Regions from separate parts of the Acetobacterium wieringae genome, predicted to be linked through region 2. Evidence: a T-box and tRNA genes for the amino acid it is inferred to sense, from the RefSeq annotation. Region 2 holds a T-box; the other holds one or more tRNA genes.

Region 1 (9,282 bases), 1.8 Mb from region 2:
TGGCGTTACCAATATCTATTCCTGCAATAATCATCTTATGTCCTCCCAACACTTCCTAAAATACTTGCTTAGATAAATTCTTTAGATCGCTTTCTTGCATAGTAAACTTCTGCTGCTTCAGCAACTAAAGATGCAGAGATAGGAGCATTGTATTGATTTTTAAGTTCTGCAGCAATCGCCATTAATTCTTCTTTAGTTGATTTATATGGACGAAGGGCATTGTAGATTTCTAATAAACGGGCATCTGGAACAGCAATCAGTTCAGCTGCTCTTCTTAAATTTCTGGCAAATGCATCACGATTTACAGATTCAGCAACCTGCGCTTGCAGTTCAAGCGTTTCTGGTCTGATTCGTAAATCTTCTGGTGTCAACTCGCCAGCTAATAATTTATCTAATGTTAATTCTTTATAAGCTTTTCCCGTAGCAGATAAGATCAGTTCTGGTCTTTTATCTCCGATTGGATAATCAGCTTTCGAAACAGTTCCGCAAGCTGCTGGTGATGGAGCTGCAGCAGCACTCATAGAACTCATAACTTGTTTAACGATTTGTTCCAACATTTGTTCTTGTGTCATTCTGGTCACCTCCACTTATACAAACGAAACTTGTTGTTCGACGGCTTTTTTACCGGCTTCAACATGTTCAGTTTCTTTGATATGTAATAAGGCTGCTTTTGCCTGGTAAGCTGGACGAGCCATCTGGTCGTTTCTTACTGGAACAGGTGCCGGGCTTTCGCCTTTGGCATATTTTGCAGCATTTTTCCCAATCATTCGATATGTTTCCAAGTCGATCAATGGTGCTTGAGAAAATAATTCCAAGTTACTTAACTGTGGTAAATCTTTTTGGTGAATCAAAGAAGTGCCTTTTGACTGTAAGCCAATGCCGATTCCAGATCCAGACAGTTTAGCAGCCGTGTGGCCGCAAACAGCAACGTCAGAACTTCGGTAAACTTTAATAATTCGGGCTTTTAAACCTTCTTCTTCAATACCAGCGATGATTTCTTTAAGAACTTTATCATGCGGAATTCCGGTGATGGTTACGGTTTGAGAATCTGCAAAAGCAGGAGCCAAACCAATCACTACTTCATCACTTGCCATTCCCTGTTTTGCTTCTCCGACTGGAGAAAGTTTCACAGCGCCGGCAGCAGATGCAGCTGGTGCGGAAGCTGGCGCAGCGCCTGTCATTTCTTTTAAAACATCTTCAATAATGCTTTTTAACATTTGTTCGTTTATAGCCATTTTATTACACCCCTTCCTATATGCTTGCTGGGTCAACAGCCCATGGAATATCTTGGATTTGTGCCCATCTTTCATCACTGATTACATAACCAGTTTTTACTCCATGATAGGTATTTGGATAGTTTACTGCTGAAATACATTCCCATGTAGAGCTTAATTTAGAAGCAGTGTGTAAGTAGTCACCAGCACATTTCTGTAACTGGATGTTAAAGATCGATTCAGCGACATCTCTCATGCCACCTCGGTCTAGAGCTTTAATGAAGTCAACCGCAGTTGCACCGCGATTCATTAAATCTTCAACAGCTTTTAAGTCAGCTACAACATCACGGTCCGGCATGTCTTGAGATCCACGAGCATAAGTTGCAGCTTCAACTTCAGCATCAGTGATTTCGGTCAAGCCTAATTCTCTGAATAGGATCTGCATTGCGCGAGCGCCTTTAGCACGTGCAGCAACAACTGTATCTTCATCAACAGGTTGTAAACCGGCATCGATTTTTAAGTCACGTTGGATGACATTCCAATCATCATAATCATCTGCATCCCAGTTAGAGCCTGCAAACATATTATCATAGTTAGGTGTAGCAGAGTAACCAGAACAGATGTAGTCAGTTCCTGGTACCATTTGCATTAATGAACGAGCAACTCGTCGTAAGTCAGAGTGAGTAAAGGTCTGGTCATTAGAAGAAGCACACTCTAAATCGAGGCATGCTGCCAATAAGTTTTCAGCCAATACTTCTCGGATACCGCCTGGTACACCAGCTGGAACACCGATACAAGAAACTGAACCATTCTGGCTTCCTTGTACGCCGGCACCCTTAGTGATGTATAAGCATCGCGCTTCAAGATAAAGCATAGATTTGCCTTCTGCATAACCCATTTGTACTTCTGATCCGGAACCAGATGTAAAACGCATTTTCAAACCACGGGAAGCGTAGCTTGATGCCAAGAAAGCTTTAGAATATGGTGTATCATCACCGTCCATGAAAACTGGTTCTGTACCATATACAGAAATCGTTTCAGCGTAAGCAGTGTAACCTTTCATACCGAGGTCAAGTTCGGTCGCTTCTTCAACAGCACATTGTGTTAAGATACCAGGACGACCAACATTTGCACCAACCATGATGGCAAGCGCATTAAATGGCGCATAACGACCGATGCCTACTGTTGTTTCCATTTCGTCAAATCCACGGATAGCAGCTTCTGCAGCATCAGCAGCGATTTGAACCATGTTATCTTTTACGTTAGTAACGTGGCATTGGTTAGAAGGCATTAAACGAGCTCGCATTTTACTTTGAGCCATCATCATTTCTAACACTGTCATATGACCAAGTACTTCTACAATTTTTGCAGGAGTGATTGATGTTGTAATATCAACAACAACGTCTCTTGGTACATTAATATCAACAAGCATATTGGCAATTTTTAAAGAATCCATTGCCATATATTCCTGGGCTTTTTCTAAACGAATTGCATAGTTAGCGATGAATGTATCAAGCATATCAAAATCAGCTCGTTTTTTTCCATCCAGTTCAACAACTACCCCATTTTCAACAACCAGACTTGGTGTTGGATCTTGAGGGCTGTTCATTGCAATTAGACCGACTTCTGGCCATTCTTTAACGAAACCATCCTTTTTGACTGGACGAGCTGCTAAAGCTTCAAATCTTTTTGACTTCATAGTCATTATTCCTCCTTCTTTCTTAGAAAACTAACAACAGCTACTTAAATATAAGGAGTTGTTACAGGTGGGCAAGGACCGCCAAGAGCTTCTAAAGCTTGTTTACCAACTTCTCTAGCAGCATATACGGCTTGACGAACTGCGCCAGCGTCTCCAGAAATGAAGATCATTGATTCATTCGAGAATTTAGTACCGCCATTATCAGGTGAAGCATAACCACAAAGTTCTACGTTAGCAGCTTTTAAAGCAGCATCTGACATTAATACGCCGATACCAGCTGGAGCACCAACAATAATTGCGAAGGCTTTTCCGATTGGAGCACCTAAAGTCATATTACAAGCGAAGCTTGCACGGGCTGTATACTGGAATTCCAGATGTCCGGCAGCATTTGCATATACATCTCCGAAGGTTCTGTTTAAGTCGTTAAGAGCAACTTCAACAGCACGTTTTGCATCAGATACATCTTCTGCACCAAAGATAATTAAAGAACCATGACCTGCACCACCTTCAGTGTCTCTTGCCAATTCACAAGAAACAACTTCGCAATTAGTCGCTTTTACAGCTTCGTCAGCAGCGAAGATCTGAGGACCAGCACCAGTTCTGGCGGAAAGAATACCGATTGATCTGTATTTAGGATCAATTTTCATTGCTTCATGTAAAGTTCTGTCCACGTTTGCAATAACAAAACCAATTGTGTTTCCTACTGCAGTACCAACAAACTCAGTTAATCCGCAAACACCGGTTGCAGCGGCAACTGTGCCTGTTTCTTCAACTTCACTCATTTTCTTCATAACTTCTTCCATCAATTTGTTCATTAAATCATCTTTCATTAATTTACACCTCCGTAATTATAAAATATTATAGACTTGGTAAAATTTTCTCCACATCACCGTGTGGTCTTGGGATTACGTGTACTGAAACAACTTGTCCAACTTTGTCAGCTGCCGCAGCACCTGCATCAACTGCAGCTTTAACAGCTCCAACATCACCACGAACCATAACAGTTACTAACCCAGAACCGATTTTTTCGTAGCCTACTAATGATACGTTAGCTGATTTAACCATTGCATCAGCAGCTTCAATTACTGCCACCAGACCTTTGGTTTCGATCATGCCTAAAGCTTCGTTTGTCATAAGCTCTATCCTCCTTAATTACAAGATTTTGTTACTGAACTACCTATATTCTAATGCAAAGTCGATGATAATTACTTGTGCTGTTCTTATAAAAATATTCTGGATTTCTGCGATACATCTTGAAAACCTTTTACTGTCGCTGTTTTTTGTATCTGTTCATAAAAATACAGTGGAATATTTTGTCAAACACCTGCACTTTAATGTAATCCGTTCTGTTTTTTTGACATAAAAAGAACAGGTTCACCCTCAGGTTTTCCTGTTCAATATTTTTTACTTATTCTGTTGCTTTTTTTATCAGGATACTTCCCGATGTTTTTCGGCGAATTTTTCATCTTTGGGATGGTTATTCCCTAACTGTTCATCTTCCTCAAGCGCCGTTCCACGTCGCTCTTTCCGATACTCGGTGGGAGTCATCCCGGTGCTCTTTTTAAATACCTTGCTAAAATAATTCGGTTCGTGGTAAGAAAGATCCAGTGCTATATTGATAATTGGAACATCGGTATTTGCCAGCATATCCTTTGCGATTTCAATTTTACGTTCTGTTAAATAGGTTACAAAATTAACCCCAGTTTCCTTTTTAAAGATCTTACTTAAATAGTAGGAACTCATATTGGCATACTCCCCAACCTGATCAAGGGAAATATCCTTGTAACAGTTCCGGTCAATATAGTTAAGAATATCTTCGATATTGTTTTTACGGGTTTCTTTATTATCAAGCATCCGATCAAAAACCTTGTCAATAGTTTTCATGATTTCGATTTTCAGATCATAACGATTTTTATACCCATTGACAAATTGCATATTATTGCTTGAACAAAGAGGACTATTCAGCTCGTAACCGCACATATCCTGGGTCACAATATTAAGTTCCTCCATAAAATGTTTGATTTCTGCCTGTACCGACATAATATCATAGGTATGGTAATCATAAATCATGTCCAGATAACTGATCAGGGCCGTTCTGGCATCACTGTATTTTTTCTGGATAATAGCAAAAATAACTTCATTCATTTTTTCATCAAAACGTTCTTTGGCGTTATTCTTTAATGAAGCAATGCTCTGATTTATGGAATCCATCAGTTGTTGGGGGCGAATCGGCTTTAACAGAAAATCATCGACCCGAGCCTTGATGGCCTGATGCGCAAAATCAAATTCATTAAATGCCGTTATCAAAATGACCTTCTTTTCATGGTCTTCCTTTTTTATCGTTTTTAATACATCAATACCATTAATTTCCGGAATGTTAATATCCAACAGGATAATATCCGGATTTAAACGACGGATTTCTTCAATTGCCACCAATCCTGAAGATGCTTCGCCAATAACTTCAATATTTTCGCCGTGTTGACTAAGAATGAGTTTAATCGCTTCAATTTCTAAATGCTCGTCCTCAACAATAAACAGTTTATACATGATTATAATCCCCTCCCCGTTAGAGATTTACGAGGTATCTTAATAGTGATTTCAGTGCCCTTTTCCAGTTCACTTTTTATTTCAACCCCATAATCAACGCCATAGTAATACATCAGTCGTTTATTTGCATTATTAATCCCGATTCCGGTGTTCTTTTCCCGTCCATCCGCTTCATAGGTTCCGTCCAAAATTTTATGGATGCGATCATCCGGAATCCCTTTACCATCATCCACAATCTTTAAAATGGCGATTTCTTTAAGGATATCCGCTGTTATTCGAACTTCGCCACCCTTGGCATTGGGTTCAATCGCATGAATAATGGCATTTTCTACAAATGGTTGAACAGTCATAAACGGACATAAGATATCTTCCGCCATTTCATCCACTTTCACTAAGTAATTCAGACGATTACCCAGACGCATTTTCTGAATTGACAGATAGTTTTGCACATGCTCCATCTCTTCTTTAAGCGTGACGACATTATTTTTTTCCTTTTTTAGAGTGTATCGCATCATATCGGAAAACGCATAAATCATTTCCTGAGTTTTATCTGCACCTTCCAGCAGGGCCAGACGACCAATGGTATTTAAAACATTAAACAGAAAATGCGGATTAATTTGTGCCTGTAAGGCTTTTAAATCGGCTTCTTTTAGGGAAGCTTCAACCTCACTGCGTAATTTAACCTCTTCCATTAATTCCAGGTTTTTATTATGCAATTCCTCCTGGATAATGTGAATCATCTGTTTCTCAACCAAATAATTGGCAATGGTGTACAGCAGATCTGCCGCTGCTCTTACCTGAGTTAATGTCGTTTTTAAGGTTTTGTCATACAAATCTAAAATTTCAGGGTTTTTTGAAAAATCAGTTAATTCATGGCTGGTACCAAAAGGCAGACGCTTCATTTCTTCTTCATCAATTTTTACCTGGCCGGCCATAATTGCACCCAGATAATTTCCCTTTACCATGATGGGTACGGCAAGATCTACCAGTCCACCATGACAAATGTAAATCGATGGTTTTCCCGATCGTGCCGATTCAATACCGCCATGGGCATCCGACTGAAAACAGCACTCCCGGTTACTACTTTCTTTTCTGACACAGGTACAGTATTCTGAAAAATTACTGTATTCCGTAATCGGATTACCCTTGTAATCAACTGTTACAGCGGCGAGTCCGGTGGCATCTGAAAAAGAATCCTGAATTCTTTGTAGCACCTCTACGTCAATAATGTCAGTAATCTTAAGTAAGACTCTCATAAAACAACCCCTTTAGACAATAATCCCATAATTTTCATTTTACATCGATTTCCACTGAGTAATATTATAACACATACAGGAAATTTTTGGCATTTTTTTTACTGTTTTAGAATATTTTGCTTTGTATCAGCATTATCTTGCTTCGTATTTTATTATTTATTGTTGTTTTAGGTAAATCAGATATTTTCTTGACCCCAGCCATTTCAACCACTCCGAATTTTATCGGTTGTAATCAAAAACTTAATTTTACTTCGACTAACATCTTATAACCAGTACTTTTCCACCAACTTTATCCACAGATAAAATATAAGTGAGATTTTATCATATTCTTTTAAAAAACACTTGCATTTCGGTGTCAACTCCAGTATACTATACAAGTGTCCAAAAGTTATAAAGTTTTGGGGGTGTGGCGCAGCTGGGAGCGCGTCTGACTGGCAGTCAGAAGGCCAGGGGTTCGAGTCCCCTCATCTCCACCAATAAGAATTGCATTAGAGAGCCGTTTATGGTTCTCTTTTTTTATGCCTGCGGGTGGAAGATGAAATTGAACACTCGTATCACCATACCATTAGAATTTTGCCCTTCCAAAACTTAAAATAATCTCTCCTCACAGAGATTTCTTTTCTCTTCATCGATGATATCTGTTAAAATAAGCTTAAAAATTGTCATTGAAATAAAGGAGCCCTATGAAAACACTGCATTCGGTAATTCAGACACTCAATCCTTATGCTGCTTATGAAAAAACACAATCCACACGATTAAGGAAAACCTTGATGTGCGATAATGTCAAGCGCTTAAAAATTATTGGGATCATCGGTTCATCTGTCAATTTATTATTGTTAGTGCTCTATTATTTAGACCGTGGTTTTAGCGGGTTAACAACCATCGAGGCGACTTTGCGAATCTGCTGGATTCTGGCCAGTATTATTTATATCATCGGCGTTGGAAGCCCCCATTCTCCTGAGGCCATAAAGAAAAGACAGTTCATCTTTTTTTATGGCGCCACCGGACTCTGTCTGCTCTTTGCCAGTTTAATCACCGCCGTTTTATCAGTCGAACAAGGCTCCACCTTTCTCTATCTGATTAATATTTTACTGATTGGCAGCTTTTTATACCTCTCCTTGCCGGAAATGATTTGTATCATCGCACCCAGTTTCCTGGTTCTGGTACTATCCATTTTGTTTACCCCTGGTTCTATCCTGTTGGTTCAGGGAAACTTTGTCAATGTGATTGCCAGCACCGCTTTTGCCGTTGTCATTGCCCAGACAATCCTAACTTCAAAACTGACACAGCTCGCCAGTACTCAGACCATCCTGGATCAGAAAAAAGAACTGGAATATCTCATCAACCTGGATGGTCTGACCCGAATTCCCAACCGCCGGAAGCTGGAAAGTTACTATTCAGATCATCCCCACACCTCGTTTGCCCTGCTGATGGTCGATATTGATTATTTTAAAAACTATAATGACACCTATGGCCATCTACAGGGAGATCAATGCCTGATACAGGTCGCCCAGTGTCTGTCGCACTATCCATTCGAGGGGCTGACCACCCGTTATGGCGGTGAAGAATTTGTTACCATCATTATACTGGCTGATCTTGAGTGCATAACACCGCTGGTCGAAGCGATCCGCCAATCAATTCAAGACCTGCAAATCAGGCATGAAGCCTCTCCCTTTGGGGTTGTTACTGTAAGCATCGGTTATGTTGTCACTGAAACCCGTCGGGAAAACCACAGCAATGAAACCACTGTTCTAGAAGATTTTATCTTGAAGGCTGATCAAGCTCTATATCAGGCTAAAGAAAACGGTCGTAACCAGATCAAACTGTATCAAGAATAAATTACCACCAAACCAACACTACAAGTTTATCCGTTCACCCCAACACGCTACCAGTTTTTCCAGGGAATAACTGGCATTGGCAGGGCTGGTAGAAGGCAACTTGATGATCTTTTCGCCGGTTTCCCGATAACAATACCGGTTATACAATTCATAAGCCTTGCCGCCGTTGGCATAAATCGTTTTGATGGCGGACTGGTCCAATAATGCCCGGATATCATTTGGCACCACATTTCTGATTGAGCTGTCGCTTGAGCCATCAATATCACAGGAATAGATTACATCCCATAGTGCAATCTGATTTTCCAGTAACATCCTTTTTTGTTCTTCAATCGTGCCCGGGATCGGCCAGCCAACCAGGGCACTCATAACCTTCCAGAACCGGTTTTGAGGGTGCTGGTAGTAAAAACCGTGTTCCCGTGATTTTGCTGACGGGAAGGTTCCCAGGATCAAACTTTTTGAGTTCTTATTATAAACTGGTTCAAAGGTATGGATCATTTTTTCTATCCTCCAGCAATTTTTTTAAGAAAAAACAGCCGACTATCCCGCAAGATATCGACTGTTCATCAATGATTCTATTTCATTTTTCGCTTCTGGGCTTCCGCCATAATATTCTTCAGGGTCAGCAGCAGCGGATTACTCTGGCTGTTGCTAAGGGCATCCTTGGAATAGGTCAGCCCGGTCATCGAGTTGGCTTCACAGATGTAATACGTGTCGTTTTCGCCAAACAG
Region 2 (9,282 bases):
TAAAGGCATTGCCATGAAAAATCAGGCTAAGGGAAAACACATTATCACTTCTACCATCGAGCATCATGCGGTGCTTCACACCTGTGAATATCTGGAAAAGCAGGGCTTTGAAGTAACCTATCTGCCGGTTGACGAATATGGCTTGATCTCGTTGGATGATTTACGAAATGCCATCCGCAAAGACACGATTCTGGTGACAATCATGTTTGCCAACAATGAGATCGGAACCATTGAACCGATCAAAGAAATTGGCGAGATTGTCAAGGAAAAAGGAATTATTTTTCACACCGATGCGGTTCAGGCCCTGGGGAATATCCCGGTTGATGTAAAGGATTTAAACGTTGATTTATTGTCGGTATCGGCGCATAAAATATACGGCCCGAAAGGGATCGGTGCTTTATTTATTCGAAAAGGGGTACCCATTGATAATTTAATCCATGGTGGCGCTCAGGAGCGAAAAAAACGGGCTGGGACAGAAAATACCGCCGAAATAGTGGCTTTTGGTAAGGCCGCCGAAATGGCCACGGAACAGCTTGAAGAAAATGCTGCTCATATGAAGAAATTACGAGATTTGCTGATTAAAGGGGTCATGGATAATATCCCGCAGGTTCGTTTAAACGGTCATCCGGAAAAACGGTTGCCCGGAAATGTGAATTTCTGTTTTGATTATATTGAGGGGGAATCGATTCTACTCAGTTTGGATATCATCGGCGTGGCTGGATCCAGTGGGTCGGCCTGTACATCAGGGTCGCTGGATCCATCCCATGTGTTGCTGGCGATTGGCTTACCGGCGGGAGTTGCCCACGGATCACTGCGACTTACGATTGGCAAACACACAACAGCAGAAGATATTAACTATGTAGTTGACAATCTGATCCAGATTATTGAGCGTTTGCGAAAAATGTCCCCAATCAATGCCGATTGTCCGATTGATGATGCGGTTTTTGATAAAGCCGACCACCACCATCATTAAAAATAAACTAAACTATAAATAAGGAGAAAATAAAATGGAATATACAGATGTAGTAATGGAGAATTTTACCTGTCCCAAACACGTGGGTGAGATTGAAGGAGCAAACGGTATTGGTCAGGTTGGCAGCCCTGCTTGTGGTGATATTATGAAAATCTTCCTGAAGATTAACGATGACGGTATCATCGAGGATGCGTCCTTTAAAACCTTTGGCTGCGGGGCTGCAGTAGCCAGTAGTAGCATGGCTACCGATATGATTATCGGTAAGAGTATTGAAGAAGCGGGAAAATTTAAAAACTCGGATGTCGTTGATGCCTTAGGCGGATTGCCTGCTGAAAAAATTCACTGTTCAGTGCTGGCAGCGGAAGCGATTCAGGCTGCGATTGAAGACTATCACAATAAAAAAGCACAACAATAGTCATATAGACGGCAAAGACGCAGTTTCTGTTACTGGAGACTGCGTCTTTCTTTTGAAAATATGGAGGACTTCGCATGAGGAATAATAAACTATTTCAGGTTTCAACGCTGACGGCTTTTAAAAACAAAGGGTATGATGGAATAATCTCGATAAAAAAGATGTTAACCTTTGGCGACACCGGATTTGGCACGTTTGATAAACTCAATGGCGAAATGATTGTTGTCGATGGCGTGGTATATCGTGCGTTAGGAGATTGCTCCATTGAAGTGGCGGGTTTGGCAGACACAACACCTTTTGCAACCCTGGGTGCTTTGGGGAAATGTGAGGGTCAGATATTGGCAATAAACGGCGATATGATTTGTGCGGGTGAAAAGCTTAATCACGCTATTGCCCATCCTGAAAACCCGATATTGGCCAGAATTTCAGGGGAATTTGAGAGTATTGAGATTCATGGAGTGTGGCCCCAGAAAAAGCCCTATGAAGCGCTGGATAGAATTGTCAGTGACCAATCGGTGGTGGTTTTAAAAAACATTAACGGTTGCCTGGTAGGGATTTTTTTGCCCGGCCTCGGCGCAGGGTATAAACGTGGTGGGGTGGCACTTTCATTTTATCTCTGATGATAAAAAAATCGGCGGCCATGTCAATCATTTTAGCGCCAGGCATCTCAATGTAGCCTTTAATGTTAAAGATGAATTGGCGATTATTAAATAGAAGTTGCATTAGAGCGTCCTTTTGTTTACAAAAAAAGAAAAATCGACATTGCCATAAAAAAAATAATAGGGTAAGATAAACAATAATAGGGTAAAATAAACACAATGACAAAAAAGAAAGGAACACAAAATGAAAGCGAACATTTTACTCAATGTGGTGGTTATTTCTCAAAATAATGGCCGACGTCATGGACTGGTCAAGAGTCTGGTGGTGGTGGATCACGTTGTGAAATATCTGGTGATCAATCCCGGCGGTATTCTCTCCAAGGCTCAGTTTTTCAAACCTGAAAATATTGTCGACGTTAATTACAAACGGATGGTGATCGGAAACGAAAAAGACATTATTAAAGTCAACGGCAAAAAAGTGAAAGCGTATCTGGAAGAGGCTTTTCCACTGATGGATTATCAGGTCGTGGATATAAACGGGGAGGCTTTTGGGCACGTGGTCAATGCGACCATTGAAGATGATACATTTGCTATTACTGAATATGAAATTTCCCGAAGTTTTTTTGATGACATCGATCATGGCTTTGCGATCATTCCGGCCGCTGATCTGGTCTATAAGGATCAGGTCTTATATTACGAAAAAGAGATGTTTGATATCGGGTTTAAAAATCAGGGGACAGGCATCGCCAATAAATTGCTGGGGGTTAAATAATGGAAGATTCATCAAACAAAAAGAGATTGTTATTTCTTAACCTTATTGTCGTCGTTTTAATTGCGGCGCTGTGCTTTTTTATCTGGCCAACGCTGGCCGGAATGTTCGCACCCTTCTTTTTTGCGATTGTGTTGGCTTATCTGCTTAATCCACTGGTCAGGATTCTTGAAAATAAAGGGTTAAGCCGGGGCAGTTCGGTATTGATCGTGTTTTTTGCGGTTCTGGCACTGGTGATTGGCGCTTTCATGAGTTTTATTCCCAGTCTGATTACCAATATAGCCAGTATGATCAAGAGCATTCCAAGCTTTGTAACGCAGACGCAGACCTACATAACCAATCTATCGGACTATATTTCAAATTTTACTGGATATGATATTACTCAGTTTTTCAATCTGGAGCAAGTGTTGGGAAATGTCCTGCAGGGATTTGCAACAGCACTTCAGGGGATTTCGAATGCGCTGATTCAGAACAGTGGGCAGCTGATGAACATTATCATTGTTCCACTGGTGACCATTTTTCTGATGATCGATAAAGAATTCTTTATTAAGGGGATTATGTATCTGGTTCCACTACAGTATCGTAATAGTATGCTAAAAATGTGTTGTGATATTGATCTGGTCATTGGCGGTTTTATCAAGGGACAGGGTTTGACTTCGCTGATCGCTGGGATTGCCACCGGGATTGGAGCTTTTTTTCTGGGACTCCCCTATGCCAGTATTATCGGCGTAATCGCCGGGGTTACCACGATGGTGCCTTATTTTGGACCAGCGGTGGGTACCATTGTGATTATGCTGCTGGTACTATTCACCAATCCAATGCTGATGATTCCAATGTTGATTGTGATTGGCGTGGTTCAGGTAGTGTGCGGCAATTTTTTGGCACCAGCCCTGATGTCCGGCAATGTGGGGCTTCATCCGGTCTTTATTATTTTCTCAATCTTCTTTTTCGGCGCCATGTTTGGCGGTGTCGGGATGATTATGGCAGTGCCGATAATGGGTACGATTAAGGTAATTGGTGGTTATATTATTTCCTTATTTGCCTCAAAAGACGTCACGGATCTAAAAAAGGATTGACATTTAAATATGGAATTAATATAATCATCCTTACAGGTTAATATTAAAATGCATTGAGAACGAAGGCTCTAAATACAACCATTGCAGAGAGAGAGACGCGGCTGAAAGTCTTTTATCGTTGGTTTAGGGTTGCCCCGTTTGAGCAGCTGAAGAAGAAAGTCGTAATCCCATATTCGATCAGTATTTTCAGTCGGGAAACCGTTATTTAATAAAGTGAGTTGCCAATGATTTTGCAGCTAATTTGGGTGGTACCGCGGATTAAACCGTCCCTTGCAGACTTGCAGGGGATTTTTTTGTTTTTACAAACACCGGAAGGCATTAAAAGCTTTTAAATTAGAAAATCAAAATTTGAATAGGAGAAAAAATGAAACCATTAGGATTAAATGAAATTAGAGAAAAATATCTGGCATTTTTTGAAGAAAAGGGGCATCTGCGGTTAAACAGTTTTCCGTTAGTGCCCATTAATGACAAGAGCCTGTTACTGATCAACTCGGGGATGGCACCGCTGAAACCCTATTTTACCGGCGACGAAATTCCGCCTCGTAATCGGGTTACCACCTGTCAGAAGTGTATTCGTACCCCGGATATTGAAAATGTCGGAAAAACGGCAAGACATGGTACTTTTTTTGAAATGCTGGGAAACTTTTCTTTCGGCGATTATTTTAAAAAAGAAGCGATTCCCTGGGCTTGGGAATTTTGCACCAAGGTGATGGAAATACCGGAAGATAAGATCTGGATTACTATTTATTTGGATGATGATGAAGCCTTTAAAATCTGGAATGAGGACGTCGGTATTCCCAAAGATAAGATTGTCCGGATGGGAAAAGAGGATAATTTCTGGGAGCATGGTTTAGGACCCTGTGGTCCCTGTTCCGAGCTTTATTTTGATCGTGGCGAAGAATTTGGCTGTGACAGTCCCACCTGTGGGGTTGGCTGTGATTGCGACCGCTATGTTGAGTTCTGGAACCTGGTCTTCACCCAGTTTGATAAAGATGAAGCGGGCAACTATAATCCCTTGCCTAAACCCAATATTGATACCGGGATGGGGTTGGAACGTTTGGCCGTCGTGATGCAGGGGGTCGGAACGATTTTTGAAATAGATACGGTTGGCCATGTGCTCAACTATATCTGTAAAAAAGCTGGAGTAACCTATGGCGATGACCCACAGGATGATATTTCCATCCGGGTTATCACCGATCATATCCGCAGTGTCACCTTTATGATTGCTGATGGCGTCATGCCGGGAAATGAAGGCCGTGGCTATGTCTTGCGGCGACTGCTTCGCCGGGCTGTGCGACACGGAAAATTATTGGGAATCAAGGATCTTTTCCTTTATGATGTAGCCAAAGAAGCCATCCGGGTTTCAGAAGGTGCTTATCCCGAACTCAAAGAAAAGCAGGATTTTATTCAAAAACTGATTCGTATTGAAGAAGAACGGTTTAAAGAAACCATCGATCAGGGTCTGGCATTGCTCAATAAAGAACTGGATAAAATTATTGAAATGGAAGAAACCGTCTTCCCCGGCGGTGGCGCCTTTAAACTTTACGATACCTATGGTTTTCCCTATGATCTGACGAAAGAAATTGTTGAAGAACGGGGCCTGACGATTATCGCCGAAGAATTTGAAAAAGAAATGCAGGCCCAGCGGGAACGGGCTCGACAGGATCGTCTCAATAGCGATTTAGCAGTGTGGGCCGATGATCCCTTTAATCCTCTGGGGCCGGATGCAGTCAATACCTTTGTGGGCTATGACAACCTGGAAACGGAAGGGTCTATCATCGGGCTTTATGTCAATGAAACCCTGGTGGAAGAAGCCAAAGCCGGCGATGAGGTGCTCGTCCTTCTGGATCAGACTTCGTTTTATGCTGAGAGCGGGGGTCAAACCGGTGATCGCGGCGTTATTCAAAAAGGTGATGGCTTGATCGAAATCCGGGATTGCAAAAAAGGCAGTCTGAGCCGACATATTCATTCGGGTATCGTTAAGTCAGGAACCTTTAAGGTCGGCGAAAGTGTGATGACTGAAGTGAACAAAGATTTGCGCGATGCGGTCCAACGGAACCATACCTCAACCCATTTGCTGCAAAAAGCCCTGAAACAGGTGTTAGGTGACCATGTCGAACAGGCCGGATCATTTGTCTCGCCGGATCGGTTACGTTTTGACTTCAACCATTTCCAGGCGATGACCCGGGATGAGAAACGTCAGGTTGAGGATATTGTCAATGCAGCGATCCTGGCTGCCTATGATGTGTCTATTTTTGAAACCAATATCGATAAGGCCAAAGAACTGGGAGCAACAGCTCTATTTGGGGAGAAATACGGCGAAATCGTCCGGGTAGTTAAAGTTGGCGACTTCAGCACCGAGCTTTGTGGCGGCTGTCATATCAGTAATTCAGCCAAGGTGGGGATGTTTAAGATCATCAGCGAAGGCGGCGTTGCTGCCGGTGTCCGTCGGATTGAAGCCGCAACCGGTTTTAATGCCTGGCATCTGGTCGAAAAAATGGATGATACGCTCATTGAGGTCTCCAATCTGATGAAAACAAATCCCGATCAATTACTTGAAAAGGTAACAGAATTGACGGAAATCAACAAACAGAAAGAACGCACCATTGCTGAACTGAAACAGAAATCAGCCGGTAATGCGATTATGGACATCCACCAGAAAATGATCGTCATCAGTGGCGTTCAGGTTACCATCGCGGAAGTAGAAAAAATGCCGATGGAAGAGCTGCGAACGATCGGCGACTTACTCAAAGACCGGATGGGTTCTGGGGTGGTGCTGTTAGGCAGTGCTCTGGATGGCAAGGTTAATTTTGTGGCAACAGCAACTCCGGATATTGTCAAACGCGGCTTCCATGCCGGCAAAGTCATTAAAGAAGTGGCGGCAGTAGCTGGCGGAGGTGGTGGCGGACGTCCGGATATGGCGCAAGCTGGGGGGAAACTTCCAGAAAAACTGGCAGAATCCCTGGCAAAGGGAGAGACATGCATTCGCGAGCAATTAAACTAATTTATTAAGAATAAGAAAAATTACGTCATATGACTTGTCTTTTCTTTTGCTTTGGGTTAAAATGATATAAATTGATTGTGAAGGAGGTCAGATGACAATGGGAGAAAATACGGTGATTGATCGAGGAACCATTATGTTTGAGGTCGATAGCGAAAAGTCTCAGAAGATCGACGAAGTGATGCGCAATGTACATAAGGCTCTAGTTGAAAAAGGGTATAACCCCGTCAATCAAATTGTAGGTTATGTCATGTCAGGAGATCCGACCTATATCACAAGTCACAGAGAAGCGCGAAATGCCATACAGAAAATTGAGCGGGATGAGTTACTCGAAGAACTTGTACGACGTTACTTAAAAAGTATTTAGTAGGCTGAAAATTTGGGGCTGTCTCAACCGAGGCAGTCCTATTTTGTTTTGCTTAGGTTAAGGAAAACAAAGGCGCACAAACATTAAGCTTGTGGTTAGGAAACGATTTGCAGATGAAAATGAATACGCTTGGTAATACCGGCATTATGGTATCGCGAATGTGCTTTGGTAGCTTGACCATAGGTCCCCTTCAGAAGAACAAACCCCTTCGGGAGAGTCGGGAAATCATCGCTGCCGCCTTAGATGGTGGCGTGAATTTCTTTGATACCGCCGATCTCTATAATAATTATGATCACTTGCGGCAGGCAATTCAGATGCAGCATGAGGTGGTGATTGCTACAAAGTCCTATGACTATACAGCAGTTGGGGTCCAGAAAAGTCTTCATCGGGCCCTGACTGAGTTGGGTCGCGATTATATTGATCTTTACCTGCTCCATGAGCAGGAAAGTCGCAAAACCATCGAAGGTCATTGGGAAGCCATCGAGGCGTTGATTGCTGCAAGACAGGCGGGAAAAGTCAGAGCCATTGGGATTTCCACCCATCGGGTGGAAGGTGTTTCTGGGGCCAGTCTTTTTCCCGAATTGGAGGTGATTCATCCACTGATCAATTTGACTGGCATCGGTATTGAAGATGGAACGACGGATGAAATGGTCGCCGCCATTCATCAGGCCAAAATCCTGGGGAAGGGCATTTATGGGATGAAGCCATTAGGTGGCGGGAATCTGCTTTCTCAAAAACAGGCCAGTTTTGAGTTTGTTTTAAATTTAAGCGATCTGGATGCCATTGCCATTGGGGTTCAATCAGTTGACGAAGTGCAGTATAATGTAAAAAAATTTAACGGTGAAGTGATACCCGAAGGGTTGGAGAGTGCGGTTGCCAGTGCTCCCAAAAAACTGCATATCAGTGACTGGTGCAGCGGTTGCGGGGAATGTGTGCGGCGTTGTAACCAGCAGGCCCTGAGCGTAGCGGATGGCAAAGCTCGGGTGGATCAAAAGAAATGTGTGCTTTGTTGCTATTGCAGTGCTGCCTGCAGTGATTTTTGTATTAAGGTGATTTAAACAGCCAAAATAAACAGATGGGATTATGAATGGAAAGAATTTTAGGAATTGATGTCGGCGACAAACGGATTGGGGTGGCTGTGACGGACCCCTTACAGATTACTGCCCAGGGGGTGATGACCCTTAAGCGAAAGACCCGGGATGATGATTTAGAAGCGTTTCGTGACCTCATTGCCAGATATGAGATCAAAAAAGTAGTAGCCGGACTGCCCCTGAATATGGATGGTTCAGAATCGGCTCAAACCCGAAAAACAATAAACTTTTGTCAGTTTATCAAGAAACGGCTGAAGATTGAAATCATCTACATTGATGAACGATTAACCTCATCCTGGTCTGAAAAAGTGCTGATCGAAGGTAACGTTTCCCGGGAGAACCGCAAAGACTACATTGATATGCTGGCTGCCCAGATGATCCTCCAATCCTATATGGATCGGGCCGTTAAATAGTTCATAAATAATGGATTGTTTAAGCATAAAAAGGTATAATTACAAGATTATGAACGAAAAAAATAAAGTTGAAAGAGAAGTTGATATGGAAGAAAAAATTATTTTAGAAGATGAAAATGGCGTTGCAAGAGAGTTTGATTTAGAGATTTCATTTCCGCTCGGCGAAAAGACCTATGTGCTGTTAACCGAAGGTGAAGAAAGTGATGATGTTTTTGCTTTCTTTATCGATGAAGACGAAGAAGGAGAAATTCTGGTTCCGGTTGAAGATGAAGCAGAATTTGCTTTAATTGAAGCGGAATATGATCGCATTATGGACGAAGAATACGAAGATTTTGAGGAAGACGAAGATGAAGGTGAAGTTGAGTAAATATCCCCTTGTAAGTGGGATATTTCTTAGCCGACCCAATCGGTTTATTGCCAAGGTAATGATTAATCAGGAAGAGATCGTCGCTCATGTGCCCAATACCGGTCGCATGAGCGAGCTTCTTGTTTCTGGGGTACGGGCCATTTTGGCATGGAATCCGGCGCCGCATCGTAAAACCGACTATACCCTGTTGCTGGTCGAAAAAGACGGCCATTGG

What was found. The T-box of region 2 lies ahead of alaS (alanine--tRNA ligase). A T-box ahead of a tRNA ligase gene usually reads a tRNA of that ligase, here a tRNA-Ala.
Region 1: it encodes a tRNA-Ala, which carries the amino acid that the T-box ahead of alaS (alanine--tRNA ligase) is inferred to sense. The anticodon was not compared.

What each region holds. Positions count from the first base shown of each region.
Region 1 covers NZ_CP097897.1:944,306-953,587, reverse strand. The annotation lists gene CHL1_RS04710 (diol dehydratase reactivase subunit alpha) at 1-34, opposite strand, end outside; gene CHL1_RS04705 (diol dehydratase small subunit) at 69-572, opposite strand; gene CHL1_RS04700 (propanediol/glycerol family dehydratase medium subunit) at 588-1,235, opposite strand; gene CHL1_RS04695 (propanediol/glycerol family dehydratase large subunit) at 1,252-2,913, opposite strand; gene pduB (propanediol utilization microcompartment protein PduB) at 2,958-3,743, opposite strand; gene eutM (ethanolamine utilization microcompartment protein EutM) at 3,772-4,047, opposite strand; gene CHL1_RS04680 (response regulator transcription factor) at 4,342-5,460, opposite strand; gene CHL1_RS04675 (sensor histidine kinase) at 5,463-6,716, opposite strand; tRNA gene CHL1_RS04670 (tRNA-Ala) at 7,117-7,192, shown strand; gene CHL1_RS04665 (GGDEF domain-containing protein) at 7,400-8,554, shown strand; gene CHL1_RS04660 (DNA-deoxyinosine glycosylase) at 8,573-9,049, opposite strand; gene CHL1_RS04655 (ATP-grasp domain-containing protein) at 9,127-9,282, opposite strand, start outside.
Region 2 covers NZ_CP097897.1:2,835,254-2,844,535, reverse strand. The annotation lists gene nifS (cysteine desulfurase NifS) at 1-973, shown strand, start outside; gene CHL1_RS13970 (iron-sulfur cluster assembly scaffold protein) at 1,008-1,388, shown strand; gene CHL1_RS13965 (acetolactate decarboxylase) at 1,463-2,005, shown strand; gene CHL1_RS18560 (acetolactate decarboxylase) at 1,974-2,099, shown strand; gene CHL1_RS13960 (PRC-barrel domain-containing protein) at 2,229-2,756, shown strand; gene CHL1_RS13955 (AI-2E family transporter) at 2,756-3,829, shown strand; T-box leader at 3,874-4,103, shown strand; gene alaS (alanine--tRNA ligase) at 4,194-6,833, shown strand; gene CHL1_RS13945 (IreB family regulatory phosphoprotein) at 6,931-7,197, shown strand; gene CHL1_RS13940 (aldo/keto reductase) at 7,311-8,255, shown strand; gene ruvX (Holliday junction resolvase RuvX) at 8,285-8,701, shown strand; gene CHL1_RS13930 (DUF1292 domain-containing protein) at 8,787-9,068, shown strand; gene sfsA (DNA/RNA nuclease SfsA) at 9,049-9,282, shown strand, end outside.